Regions from separate parts of the Brevibacterium linens genome, predicted to be linked through region 3. Evidence: predicted binding sites of a transcription regulator. Region 3 holds the regulator's gene; each other region holds the start of a gene.

Region 1 (4,772 bases), 760 kb from region 3:
GGCGATAAGCGTGATGGCGATATCCGCTCGGGCACGAAGCTCATCGATGGCCAGTTCCGTCATCGCCTCATCGCCGAGGTGGTAGAACTGGCTCCACCCGACATCGCCGATCATCGTAATTCTCTTCATGGGTCCCTTGTTCACTTCATGCACTGCAGAAGTTCAATCGAATGTTCCGATCACTGTAACGACAGCGATGCGTTCGCTCGTGAACAGCGCCTGTCTCCGAGGTGAATACGTTCGCGTTCAAGCCGACGCCGAGGTCAGGCTCGGACACAGCCACTCAGAATGCGTCGAAAAAGCGGCGGCCGCCTCGGCGAGGGTGCATACGCCGATGCGTGCGAGAGTGAATGCGACAGTGGCCCGGAACGTGATGTTCCGGGCCACTGTCGTGGTCAGAGTTGACTGACGTCCGAGCGGGTGGCTCAGTCCTCGTCTTCCTCGTCCTTCTTCTCGACGACCAGGGTCTCGGTGGTGAGAACCAGGGCGGCGATCGAAGCGGCGTTGCGCAGTGCCGAACGGGTGACCTTGACGGGGTCGATGATTCCGGCGCCGATGAGGTCGCCGTATTCGTCGATGGCGGCGTTGTAGCCCTGGCCGGACTCAAGGTCCTGGACCTTGGCGACGACGACGTAGCCGTCCTGGCCGGCGTTGGCGGCGATCCAGCGCAGCGGCTGGACGACTCCGCGCTTGACGATCTCGACACCGGTGAGCGCGTCACCGGACAGTCCCAGGTCGTTGCCGTCGAGGACCTTCGCAGCGTGGATCAGAGCCGATCCACCGCCGGCGACGACGCCCTCTTCGATGGCGGCACGAGTAGCGGACACGGCGTCTTCGACGCGGTGCTTGCGCTCCTTGAGCTCCACCTCGGTGGCGGCGCCGACCTTGATGACAGCGACTCCGCCGGAGAGCTTGGCCAAGCGCTCCTGCAGCTTCTCGCGGTCCCAGTCGGAATCGGTGTTCTCGACCTCGGCGCGGATCTGAGCGACACGACCGGCAACAGCATCGTCGGCACCGGCACCATCGATGATGGTGGTGTTGTCCTTGGTGACGGTGATGGTGCGGGCGTTGCCGAGCTCTTCCAGGGTGACCTGGTCGAGCTTCATGCCCATGTCCGGGGTGACGACCTGGCCACCGGTGAGGACGGCGAGGTCCTCGAGGATGGCCTTTCGACGGTCACCGAAGCCGGGAGCCTTGACGGCGGCGACGTTGATGATACCCCGCAGCTTGTTGACGACCAGGGTCGACAGAGCTTCACCCTCGATGTCCTCGGCGATGATGAACAGCGGCTTGCCGGCCTGCTGCACCTTCTCGAGGACGGGCAGGAGCTCCTGGATGTTGGAGATCTTGCCCTGGTTGATGAGGATGAGCGCGTCGGAGAGCACAGCCTCCTGGCGATCGGCATCGGTCACGAAGTGCGGCGACAGGAAGCCCTTGTCGAACTGCATTCCTTCGGTGATCTCGAGCTCGACGGACGCGGCCTGCGACTCGTCGATCGTGATCACGCCGTCCTTGCCGACCTTGTCGAAGGCATCGGCGATGAGCTTGCCGATCTCGGGCGACTGAGCCGACAGACCGGCGACGTGTGCGATCTCCGAGGAGTCGGCGACATCGCGGGCGATCGTGCCCAGCTGCTGCGAGACGGCCTCGACGGCGGTCTCGATGCCGCGCTTGAGCTGTCCGGGTGCGGCACCTGCGGCAACGTTGCGCAGTCCTTCGTTGACGAAGGCCTGCGCGAGAACGGTCGCGGTGGTGGTTCCGTCGCCGGCGATGTCGTTGGTCTTGGTGGCGACTTCCTTGGCCAGCTGTGCGCCGAGGTTCTCGTACGCATCGTCGACCTCGACCTCACGGGCGATGGTCACACCATCGTTCGTGATCGTGGGAGCGCCCCACTTCTTGTCGAGCACGACGTTGCGGCCCTTGGGTCCCAGCGTCACCTTGACGGTGTCGGCCAGGGTGTTGACACCCTTTTCGAGTGCACGACGGGCTTCGTCGTTGAATTCCAATGATTTAGGCATTCGTCCTCCTGTCAGTGAAGTGGTTGTTCAGGGGATTCAGCCGATGACGGCGAGCACGTCGCGAGCCGAGAGCACGAGGAACTCTTCGCCTGAGTACTTGACTTCGGTGCCTCCGAACTTGGAGTAGATGACCTTGTCGCCGACGGCGACGTCGACCGGCACGCGGTTGCCGTTGTCAGCAACGCGGCCCGGGCCCACTGCGACAACTTCGCCTTCCTGAGGCTTCTCCTTGGCGGTTTCGGGAATGACCAGACCACTGGCGGTAGTCTGTTCTGCTTCGACCTGACGGATGACAATCCGATCTTCGAGTGGCTTGATGGAGACCGACATATCGGGCCCTCTCCCTTCGCTGGGTTCTATTTCATCGAGTCAGACGGCGGCTGCTGCCATGAACCTCTCGTCGTCGCGGGTGCCGAGCGATTCGACCGTCTCATGAAACTGGCACTCAATGAGTGCTAGTGCTAATTCTGACTCTAGAACGCTCTTAGCACTCGGTCAACTTGAGTGCCAGCAATTCGTCATGCTCTGGGCGAAAGTTCAGTTCGGGGGCTGCGTGTGGGGGCTGCGCGGGGGTGGCACCGGTGTGGACTTCCGTTGGCACCGGTGTCGAGTTCCGGTCGATCCGTGCGGGAATGCGCGGGCCTTTCCAACACGGATCGTCCGCAACTCGCACCTCTACCCTGCCCCGACGGGCACGAAAGAGCGTGGGCCCCGAGGATTCTTCCTCGGGGCCCACGCTCCTTGCTGACCGCCTCAGCTCAGTTGTCGATATCTGTTGTCAATGGCGGCCAGAGTTCAATGCCGTCAGGTGCCCAGTCGGCACCCCGGCTCCGATCTCAGATCAGGCGCAGGCCCACTGTCCCCAGCCGGCTGCGGCCTGGAGCTTCTTGGCGCGCTCGAACTGCTCCCGCGGGCTGGCATCGATCGGGTTGCCGCTGCCGCCCATGGACTGCCAGGTGGCGAGCTTGAACTGGAACAGACCGAAGTGCGCGCGGTTCGACTGGTTCACCGCACGAGGGTTGAAGTTCGATTCGCACTCGGCGATCTGGTACCACTTCGACCCGGGTCCACCGAGCATCGCCTTGATCTCTGCGGTGCTCATGTCGCCGCCTCCGGAGCCGGAGCCGCCGGTGCTCGAGTCGCCGCCGGAGTCACCGGAGTCGCCCGAACCGGAATCGCCGGAGTCGCCCGAACCGGAATCGCCGGAGTCACCCGAGTCGGAGCCGCCGGTGTCAGCCGGTTCTTCCTTCTTCTTGGTGCCCTGGATGACGACCTTGGTCTTGGGTTCGGAGAGGACCTTCTCGTCCTTCTTCTCCTTCTTGACCTCTTCGCCGTTGATCGTCTTGACCTTGTAGGTGACCTGCTTCACGCCGTCCTTGCCCTCGGTCTCGACCTTGGTCTCGCCCTCGTAGAGGGAGTCGGACTTCTTGGTCTCGACCTTGGCCTTGATGGCCTGCTTGTCCTTGACGGTGTCGTTCTCCACGCGGTTGACCGTGAGCACCTGGCCGTCGGAGACCTCGGCGGACATCGGCACGGACAAGAAGTCGTCCCCATCGAGCTTGACACCCGTGTCCTTGAGGGCTTCCTTCGCGGTGCCCACAGCGGCCGAGACCTTGTGGTCCTTGCCGTCGGCGACGACGGTGAGGTCCTTCGACGTGGTCACCTCGATGTCGTTGCCCTCGTCCTTCAGCCGCTGGCTGGCCTTCGCGTTGAGGTCGGCGCCCTTCGCGTCGACGCCGAGGTCGGCCAGAGCCTGACCCACGGTGTTCGCGTTGGTCCATTCGTTCGTTTCCTTGCCATCGACGGACAGCGCCACCTTCTTCGCCGTGTTGACGGTGATCGTCATGTCACGGTCGACCTTGGTGCCCACGCCGGGCTTGACCTGGTCGCGCTTATCGACATCGATTTCGTGGCTGTCGAGGATGTCCCCGACCGTTCCACCGAAGGTCCGGATCTCTTCCGCCTGTCCGTTGACCTCCAAGGTCACAGGCTTGTTCATGGTCACAACTGCGCCCGTGCCACCGACGAGTCCGGTGATCACGACCGCCTGTGCAGCGATCTGAACCTTGCGGTTCTTCAGAAAATCAATCACAAAAATATCCCTGAGCAGAGTTTATCGACCTGTTCACTGTAACCGATTCGTTACAAGGTTCGCAAAATATCACGGAAATGTAACGGTGCGAGTTTCCTGAGGGCGTGTCTGACCTGGAGTTCCCCGTGTTTTCGGGGCGTTCCCACTCGTGATATTTCCTCGCCGAGGCGGCCCCACGTCGCGTTATCCCGCTCACAGAACGCGGGGCGGAGTCCGGCCCAGGTGCGACTGTGCGCCATCCGGCCGGGTGCCGATTCACGCTTGCCGCGGGTTGGGTCCCAGTCCCGACCCCTCGCGCGCCGAGGTCCAGTCCCCGCTTCCCCCGGGTCCGGCTCAGTCCCAGCTGCCGAGGGCTCGCTCCGCGTTGTTCCACACGGCCGCGCACAGCTCCTCTTCGCTTATCCCGCGCACTTCGGCGAGTTTCCGCGCCGTGATCGCCGTGAGGTAGGGACCTCCCGGCTTCCCGCGGTGCGGGTGCGGGGTGAGGAAGGGTGCGTCGGTCTCCGTCAGCAGCAGCTCCAGTGGAGCGGCCGCCGCGGCCCGCCGCAGCTCGTCGGCGTTCTTGAACGTGAGGTTGCCGGCGAAGGACATGTAGTAGCCTTCCGCGGCGCATTCGCGGGCCATCGCCTCGTCACCGGAGTAGCAGTGGAAGATCGTGACCT
Region 2 (4,772 bases), 1.0 Mb from region 3:
GGCCGCCTCGGCGAAGATGGTCGCCGACTCACGACGGGCGGACACGTCCGCCTGAACGATCTGACCGTGGGGCCGGGACCCGGGAGCCCGGGCGCGAAAACGGCCGTGCCGGCGCCCTTGCGGGCACCGGCACGGCCGATCGAACGAGCGGTGGCTATCAGAAGCCCATGCCGCCCATTCCACCCATGCCGTCCATGCCGGCAGCTGCGTCTGCACCTGCGGGGGCCTTTTCGGGCTTGTCGGCGACGACCGACTCGGTGGTGAGGAACAGACCGGCGATCGAGGCGGCGTTCTGCAGGGCAGAGCGGGTCACCTTGACCGGGTCGTTGATGCCGGCGGCCAGCAGATCCTCGTAGTCACCAGTTGCGGCGTTGAGACCGAATCCGGCTTCGAGGTTCGCGACCTTGTCGGCAACCACACCGGCTTCGAGGCCGGCGTTCGTGGCGATCTGCTTGAGCGGGGCTTCGATGGCAACCTTGACGATGTTGGCACCGGTGGCCTCGTCTCCGGAGAGTGCGAGGTCCGCGAATGCGGCCTTGCCCGCCTGGATGAGCGAGACGCCGCCACCGGCGACGATTCCCTCTTCCACAGCAGCCTTGGCGTTGCGCACGGCATCTTCGATGCGGTGCTTGGTTTCCTTGAGCTCAACCTCGGTGGCGGCTCCGGCCTTGATGACTGCAACACCGCCGGCCAGCTTGGCCAGACGTTCCTGCAGCTTCTCACGGTCGTAGTCGGAGTCCGAGTTCTCGATCTCGGCGCGGATCTGAGCGACCCGTCCGGCGATCTCCTCGGCGTCTCCTGCGCCCTCGACGATGGTGGTCTCGTCCTTGGTGATGACGACCTTGCGGGCGGTGCCCAGCAGGTCGGTGGTCACGCTGTCGAGCTTGAGCCCGACTTCCTCGGACACGACCTGGCCACCGGTGAGGATGGCGATGTCGGCGAGCTGAGCCTTGCGACGGTCACCGAAGCCCGGAGCCTTGACGGCCACGGACTTGAAGGTGCCCTTGAGCTTGTTCAGCACCAGGACGGCCAGGGCTTCGCCCTCGACGTCTTCGGCGATGATGAACAGCGGCTTGTTGGACTGCTGGACCTTCTCGAGGACGGGCAGCAGGTCCTTCACGTTCGAGATCTTGGAGTTGACGATGAGGATGTAGGGATCCTCAAGGACAGCTTCCTGGCGATCGGTGTCGGTGACGAAGTAACCGGAGATGTAGCCCTTGTCGAAGCGCATACCCTCGGTCAGTTCGAGTTCGAGTCCGAAGGTGTTGGACTCCTCGACGGTGACGACGCCTTCCTTGCCGACCTTGTCGATGGCCTCGGCGATCAGTTCACCGATGGCGGGATCTCCGGCGGAGATGCCTGCGGTGGCGGCGATCTGTTCCTTGGTCTCGATGTCGATGGCGTTGTTCAGCAGGACATTCGTGACGGCCTCAACGGCCTTCTCGATGCCGCGCTTGAGGCTGAGCGGATCAGCACCGGCTGCCACGTTGCGCAGGCCTTCGCGGACGAGAGCCTGTGCGAGCACGGTAGCGGTGGTGGTTCCGTCGCCTGCGACGTCGTCGGTCTTCTTGGCAACTTCCTTGACGAGCTCGGCGCCGATCTTCTCGTAGGGGTCCTCGAGTTCGATCTCCTTGGCAATGGAGACACCATCGTTGGTGATGGTCGGTGCGCCCCACTGCTTTTCGAGCACGACATTGCGACCGCGGGGTCCAAGGGTCACCTTGACCGCGTCCGCAAGCTGGTTGAGGCCAGCTTCGAGTCCTCGACGAGCTTCTTCGTCGAATGCAATCATCTTTGCCATAGTGGCTTAGATCCTCCCTGATGGAGTGGAGTGGGAATCCAGAGCAGTCGTCAACGCCCGCGACGGCAGAGAGTGTGTCCGCATGTTCCATTCCACATATGGACCACGCTCTCGAGACGACTGGTGGGAACCCATCGGTTTTCACCAGTACTAGATTTAGCACTCTCCCCATGCGAGTGCAAATATTCATTGCCTGCCATGACGGGCACGCGGGGGTGCGAGCCACGAGTTCTGGGCGCCGGAGGAAGGCGCAGAGGTCATTTCGGCCCAGCGCGAAACGCCCTGCAGCCCCGAGCAGTTCGCATGAACGGCTTCAAGATTCATACGAGGTGACCTTGAGCGGCGCATATGAATTTCGAAGCCGCGGGCACTGAAAAGCGCCGAGCAGTTGCCTGCTCGGCGCTTCCCCCGTGCGGTTGGTGCCGGTTGGCCCGAAGGCCGTTCCGACCACCCGCCGCAGCGGATCAGAAAACTGTGCTGACAGCAGCCAGTCTCAGAGGAGGGTGACGGACTCCGCCTGAGGACCCTTTTGTCCTTCTCCCACTTCGAACTGAACCTGCTGGCCCTCTTCGAGAGAGCGGTAGCCGTCCATCTGGATTGCGCTCCAGTGAACGAACACGTCCTGGTTGTCGCCTTCGAGGGTGATGAATCCGTAGCCCTTTTCAGCGTTGAACCACTTGACGGTACCTTGTGCCATTACTTCTCCATACAGTGCAGTGCCATTGAAATCCCGCATCGCAGCCGCTATCAGATGACCACACCTGAGATACGGAAGCTAGTAAAACTCAACTGACCCCGCGACTTCTCTCATTGACCTCTAGAGAATTATCTCGGTGAAGCACGAATAGAACACAAGGTGCTGTGCTTGCCTAGCTGTTGCAACTCTACCGCAGGCGCGCATCCCACCTAGAGTGGTTCAACACTGTTATAGATTCGTTATCTAAGGGTTTCTGTCCTGTTCACTGCGGGGATCGCTAAGAATGGAATCAGACCGTTCGGTCAGAAATTCGCCGAGGTGGCCGACCGTCCCATCCCCGACCGCAACCGAGGCGTCCTGCCGACTCATGACGGGCTCGCAGCCACATCGGTCGAGGCCGAACCGATCCGGCCGACGCAGTCACATTGCCGCGCGGCCGAATCGCTTCGGATCACTCCGAGTCCCCGCCTGCGCTGGGCTCGGGTCCGCGATCGGCGATGTCCGAGCAGATGACGACGGTGATATCGGCTTCGAAGTCGGACGAGGCCTCCGTGGCCGAGACTCCCAACGATTCGGCGACGAGCTTGGCCTGCGAGGCGTTCTCCTCGCCGTTGTAGTACACGGTCGAAACGGTGAGTGCGGTCGAGTAGTTTCCGACCTCGCCGAGCGTCCAGCCTTTCTCTTCGACCGCCTCGGAGAACTTCTTCGCGGCGCCGGAGACGCCGGAGCCGTTGAGGACGTCGACGGTGATCGAGTCGTCTGCGACGCTGACCTCGCTCTCACTCGGTGAGGGTTCGGCCGATGCCGATTCGGACGCCGGAGGATCGGCGATCTTCGATTCGGGGTTACCCATCGAGGAGAAGATGATGTTGATGGCGGCCACGACCAGCAGGACCGCGACCAGGGCGAGGATGATGACCAGCGAGATGGCACCGACGTTCGACGACGCCGCGGATTCCTGTCGATGGGCACCGCTGCGCCGGCCGGGCTCGATCTCGTCGAATTCGTCGGTCATGTCTACCTCGAGACGCGGGCTTGGGCGCGTTCGCTCTGCCGCGTGCTGCGGATTCGGCGAAGGCGCTTGACCAGCATGGGGTCGCTGGCCAGTGCTGCAGGGTTGTCGAGAAGCGAGTTCAGTATCTGGAAGTAGCTGGTGGCGGACATGTCGAAGCGCTCACGGATCGCGTGATCCTTGGCTCCACCGTATTTCCACCACCGCCGCTCGAATTCCAAAACGGCCACCTCGAGCTCGCTCAGTTCTGAGGTGTCGTCATTCGGCGGCATAGATGTTGTGCTCCTTCGAGAGGTGTCTGTGCTTCTATATTATCGCCCGAACGACGGTACCGAAATTTCCGGCGCGCCGCCGCGGATGTGAGGTCGGTCCCCGAACGGCCCACGTCAGCCCCGCACCAACCGCATCACCCCGCCGCATGACACCGGATCGGTGACCGTGACGACGGGGTGAAGGGAACGACCTCCGCCGAGGCGGGGCCGCCTCGGCGGATCGAGTGACCCGATCTCGAGGATCGGACCGACCCCACATCCGACCGAGAGTGCGGGGCCGCATCGGCGGAATCGGATCAGCGGATGCGGATGTTGACCTGCTTGATCTGGGTGAAGCCCTCGAGCATGCCCTCCAGCGAAGCCTCGCGTCCGAAACCGGAGGTCTTCATGCCGCCGTAGGACTGTCCGGCCAGCTGACCGCCGCCCTGGTTGACCTGGACCCAGCCGGATTCGATCCGGTTGGCCATGGTCAGGGCCGCGTCGACGTCCTTGGTGAAGACGAAGGCCGCGAGACCGAAGTCGGAGTCGTTGGCCATGTCGATGACCTCGTCGATGTCCTTCCACGGGATGACCGAGAGGACGGGGCCGAAGATCTCTTCGCGGCTGGTCTGCCAGTCGTTCTTCGCCTTCGAGAAGATCACCGGTGCGTGGTAGAAGCCGGGCTCGCCGACTTCCAGCGAATCGGAGCCGTCATAGGCGATCTCGACGCCGTCCATCGACTTGCCCATCTCGATGTAGCCGGCGACCTGGTCGTACTGCTTCTCATTGATGATGCAGCCGATGTCGGTGGACTCATCGCGGGGGTCACCGACCTTCATCTTCGACACCGCGTCGACGAGCTTGGCCAGGAAGTCATCGTAGATGTCCTCGTGGAGGAACAGGCGCGAACCCATCGTGCACGACTGCCCCTGGCGGGCGAAGCGGGTCGAGAGCAGCACCTGCTCGAGGGTGTCGTCGTCGTTCGAGTCCGGGAAGATGATGTTCGGGGAC
Region 3 (4,772 bases):
CGGGAGGCGCCGAGTCCGGGGAGTTTGACGACGGTGCCGGACTGGGTGCCGGCGGCGATGGTGAGGTCCTGGGTGCCGTCGAAGGTCTCGAACGGGATGGTCGCTCCCAGGGTCGCTGCGGTCATCGGCACCGAGACGGCGGCCCGGAGGTTGTCGCCGTCGCGCTGGAAGACCTCGTGGCGGGTGACCATGACCTCGACGAAGAGATCACCGGCGGGTCCGCCGCCGGGACCGACCTCTCCCTGGCTGGACAGCTGGATGCGGGTGCCGTCGGAGACTCCGGCGGGGATGCGGATCTTCATGGTCCGCTGCTTGCGCACGCGTCCGTCGCCCTGGCAGTTGAGGCAGGGGTTGGGGATGACGGTGCCGAAGCCGTGGCAGGAGTTGCAGGTCTGGTTCGTGACCATCTGGCCCAGCAGGGTCCGCGTCATGCGCTGGACGCTGCCGGCGCCGTGGCACAGCGAGCAGGTCTCGATCTTCGTGCCCTCCTGCGTGCCGGCACCCGAACAGGTGTCGCAGACGACCGCAGTGGTCACGTCGAGATCGACGGTGCCGCCGAAGGCCGCGGTCTTCAAGTCGATGTTGACGCCGACGAGGGCGTCCTTGCCGCGCTGTGTGCGCGGGATGGGGCCTCCGGCCTGTCCGCCGCCACCGCCGAAGAAGGTCTCGAAGATGTCGCCGAATCCGCCGAAGCCGCCGCCGGCGGGGAAGCCCTGACCGTTCTCGCCGCCGCCCATATCGTAGTTGCGGCGCTTCTCCGGATCCGAGAGCACGTCGTAGGCCAGTGAGATGGCTTTGAATTCGTCTTCGTGACCGGGATTGACGTCCGGGTGGTACTTGCGTGCCAGCTTCCGGTACGACGACTTGATCTCAGCCGCGGAAGCGTCTTTGGACACTCCGAGTGTTTCATAGTGATCGGCCACAGAAACTTCTCTCTCCCTGACGTAGTGGTCTTCTCTGTTCGTGGTGGTGGCTGCGCTCCTGCGCGGTACTCACCGGTTGCGTGCTGCCCGACTGCGGGCACCCCTGGTCGTCGTCACTGCACGGGCCCTACCCTCGGTCGAGGATCGAGGACACGTACTTCGCGACGGCACGGACTGCCGAGATCGTCGTCGGATAGTCCATCCGGGTCGGGCCGAGCACCGCCAGTCTGGCCGACGAACCCGCGTCATGACCATATTCGGCGGCGACGACGGAAGTCGAACTGAACGATTCGTGAGTATTCTCACGCCCGATGCGCACGCTGATCCCCCCATGGTCCTCTGCCATCGAGGTGGGCAGCCGGAGCAGGACCACCTGCTCCTCGAAGGCTTCGAGGATCGGGGCCATCTTCTCTCCGAATTCGCTGCCGGAACGGGCGAGGTTCGCAGTCCCGGCCATGATGATGCGCTCTTCGCGGGTCGCGGCGACGAGGTCGACGACGGCGGCCCTGACCTGTGTGAGTCCGGACTCGTCACGTCCCGCCGACTCGCTCGATTCGGCGGCGACCGCCTCGGCGGTGGGGGACGAACCGAAGACCTGCGCGAGCGTGCGTCCGGCGAAATCGGCATTGATCTGGTCGCGCAGCCCGCGGACGGCATCCTCGTCGAGCGGGGTCGGGGTGATCACGGACTTCTGCTCGACCTGACCGGCGTCGGTGATGAGGACGACGAGGATCCGGCCGGGGCCGAGGCCGACGATCTCGACGTGTTTGATGCGCGCCCGCGACACCGTCGGGTATTGGATGAGCGCCACCTGGCGGGTGAGGCCGGAGAGCACGCGGACGGTGCGGTCGAGCATCTCGTCGAGGTCGACATCGCCGTCGATGAGCTGGAAGATCGCGCGGCGCTCGGCGGTGGTCAGCGGTTTGAACTCGTCGATGCGGTCGACGAACATCCGGTAGCCGAGGTCGGTGGGGATCCGACCGGCCGAGGTGTGGGGTTGGGCGATATAGCCTTCGTGCTCGAGCTGGGCCATATCGTTGCGGATCGTGGCCGGGGAGACGCCGAGGGTGTGGCGCTGGACGATCGCCTTCGATCCCACGGGTTCGTTGGTGGCGACGAAGTCCTCGACGATGGCGCGCAGCACCTGTGCACGTCTGCTGTCGTTCATCGCGGTTCTCCTCTCCGTCTCTTCAGCCGATCACGGTCCCGTGCCGATACTTGGCACTCCTTGAGCCTGAGTGCCAATTCTACGCTTCTCGTCCCCGGAATTCATTTCTGGGGGTGACCTGCGGGTCTGCGCGCCTGCGGGACCGTCCTTGATTATGGTGGGTGCCCGTGAATGCTTTTGATCGCTATGGCCCCGATGTGCTCTCCGGTTCCTCGCCGTCGTCGCACCGTCCGCAGAAGTCCCGTCAGGTCGAGCTCGGCCTGGGCATGGTTCTCGAGGATGCGATGAGCGGCTATGTCGGTGCTGTCGTCGGCGCGGAGAAGACCACGGCCGGTGTCGTCGTCAAGCTCGAGGACCGCGTCGGCAAGGTCCGTGCCTTTCCCTTGGGACCGGGTTTCCTCCTCGAAGGACAGCCCGTCGATGTGCAGCTGCCGAAGAAGAAGGCGCAGCAGCCCGGGCGGACGGCTTCCGGGTCTCGCGCCGTGGTCGGCGCGAAGGCTCGGGTGGCTCGTGGATCGCGGATCTGGGTGGAGGGCAAGCACGATGCCGAACTCGTCGAGAAGATCTGGGGCGATGATCTGCGCATCGAAGGCGTCGTCGTCGAACCCCTGGGCGGTCTCGACGACGTCGCCGACAAGCTCGCAGCCTTCGGTCCGGATCGGGACCATCGGGTCGGTGTCCTCGCCGATCACCTGGTGAGTGGGACGAAGGAATCGAAGATCGCCGAGGCGGTCCGTGCCGATCCGCGCTACCGCGACGTCGTCCACATCATCGGCCACCCCTACGTCGATATCTGGCAGGCGGTGAAGCCCCATGTCGTCGGCATCCGGCAATGGCCGGTCGTCCCCCGCGGTGAGGACTGGAAGACGGGAATCCTCCGGCGCATCGGATGGCCGCACGCCGACCATCGAGATGTCGCTCGCGGGTGGGTGCGCATCCTCGGGAAGGTGAGCACCATCGCCGATGTCGAACCGACGCTGTCGGGTCGGGTCGAGGAACTCATCGATTTCGTCACCGTCGGCTGAGTGACTTCGGTGGTGCGGCGGTGGCCCGTGGTGGTCACGGCGAGCTGTCGGCGTGTGCCGAAACTGTCACAGGAGTGAGGCTTTCCCGACATCCTCGGGACACGGGGCTCGGCTAGTCTGGAGGGCAAGCGTTCTTCGAAAGGATCCCCATGTCGCACCACCCCGAGCAGCCGGGCAGCCGACCGATGCCGCCGAACTACTCTCAGGCGTCGGGCCCGCAGCAGCCCTACGCGCCGCAGGGCCAGCAGTATTCTCGGCCGCAGACGCACAGTGGTCAGACGGGCTACGGCTCACAACAGTCGTTCGGCGCGCAGCCTGGTTACGGCGGTCAGCCGGGGTACGGCGCGCAGCCTGGTTACGGCGGTCAGCCGGGGTACGGTGGGCAGACTGGATTTGGCGCGCAGCCGGGTTACGGCATGCCGCAGATGCACAACCCGGCGATGTTCGACTCCCGCTCCCTGCCCGAGCAGGCGTACGGACCCGGCTCCGAACAGTTCTGGATGGCCCCCGAACCCGACCGGACCACGGCTCTGTGGACCCACCTCGGCGCGCTTCTGTTCGGGTTCATGCCGCTCATCATGTTCCTCGTGAAGAAGGACGAGTCGCCGTTCGTCCGCGAGCATTCGCGTCAGGGACTCAACGCGATGATCACGAACACGATCGTCACCTTCGCAGCCCTCTTCGTCTTCGGCATCCTCGGTTTCATCCTCGCATTGGTGACCTTCGGGATCGGCATCATCATCATGTACGCCGCGGTCATCGTCCCACTCGTCTACTGCGTCCTCTACATCATTGCCGCCGTCGCAGCGAACAGGGGCGAGGGGTATAGGTTTCCGCTCACCATCAACTTCGTGAAGTGACCATCCCCCGTCACCCCGCGCACTCTGGGACAGCCCGCACTCCCTGGGCTAATGTGGAGTGATCGCACACTCTGAAGGGACTCTCATGTCGGACAACCCGCAGCAGCCGAACAACGGACAGTCACAGCCGATGCCCCCGAACTATTCCCCGCAGTCGGGCTCACAGCAGCCGCAAGCGCAGCAGCCGCAAGCGCAGCAGCCGCAGCAGGGTTCGCAGCCGCAGCAGAATGGTCAGGCCCAGTACGGCTCGCAGCCGCAGAACCCTCAGCAGGGATCTCAGCCCGGCTTCGGCTCTCAGCAGCCCCACGCCGGGCACGGCTCCCCGCAGCAGAATCCGGCCTACGGCTCACAGCCCGGCTACGGCTCCCAGCAGCCTTTCGGCGCTCCCCAGGGACAGCCGCAGGCGGGATACGGATTCCAGGGAGCATCCTCGGCGCAGTCGGCTGCCGCCGGTGTTCCCATGGGAGCAGAACTTCCGGATGCCGCCTACGGTCCGAACTCACTCGGATTCTGGAACTCCGACCAGAGCGAACGCACCACCGCACTGTGGTCACACCTCGCACACGCCGCCACCTACGTCGTCGGCGTCGGCTGGATCGTCACCCTCATCCTCTTCATCATCAACAAGGACAAGTCGCCGTTCCTGCGTCATCATGGCGCACAGTCGCTCAACCTGCTGATCATCGGTGTCATCGCCGGATTCGGCATCGGACTGATCGGCGGAATCCTCACGATCGTCGGCATCGGCTTCCTCATCCTGCTGCTCCTGCCGGTGCTCTCGATCTACATGATCGTC

Evidence for each region. Region 3 encodes HrcA, which represses chaperone genes, less so after heat shock. Its sites were predicted from a motif close to TTNGCACTCGNNNNNNNCGAGTGCNAA; they were not measured.
Region 1: the regulator HrcA is predicted to act here: its motif matches at 2,503-2,529, upstream of groES (co-chaperone GroES).
Region 2: the regulator HrcA is predicted to act here: its motif matches at 1,958-1,984, upstream of groL (chaperonin GroEL).

The regions. Positions count from the first base shown of each region.
Region 1 covers NZ_CP026734.1:2,903,776-2,908,547, forward strand. Annotated here, with positions in the region: gene CXR29_RS13125 (polysaccharide pyruvyl transferase family protein) at 1-129, opposite strand, end outside; gene groL (chaperonin GroEL) at 426-2,018, opposite strand; gene groES (co-chaperone GroES) at 2,055-2,348, opposite strand; gene CXR29_RS13140 (resuscitation-promoting factor) at 2,860-4,110, opposite strand; gene CXR29_RS13145 (TatD family hydrolase) at 4,444-4,772, opposite strand, start outside.
Region 2 covers NZ_CP026734.1:3,181,267-3,186,038, forward strand. Annotated here, with positions in the region: gene groL (chaperonin GroEL) at 158-1,801, opposite strand; gene CXR29_RS14405 (cold-shock protein) at 2,295-2,498, opposite strand; gene CXR29_RS14410 (LytR C-terminal domain-containing protein) at 2,950-3,513, opposite strand; gene CXR29_RS14415 (DUF3263 domain-containing protein) at 3,516-3,782, opposite strand; gene CXR29_RS14420 (aldehyde dehydrogenase family protein) at 4,079-4,772, opposite strand, start outside.
Region 3 covers NZ_CP026734.1:2,140,953-2,145,724, forward strand. Annotated here, with positions in the region: gene dnaJ (molecular chaperone DnaJ) at 1-923, opposite strand, end outside; gene hrcA (heat-inducible transcriptional repressor HrcA) at 1,051-2,091, opposite strand; gene CXR29_RS09810 (DUF3097 family protein) at 2,253-3,116, shown strand; gene CXR29_RS09815 (DUF4870 domain-containing protein) at 3,266-3,976, shown strand; gene CXR29_RS09820 (DUF4870 domain-containing protein) at 4,062-4,772, shown strand, end outside.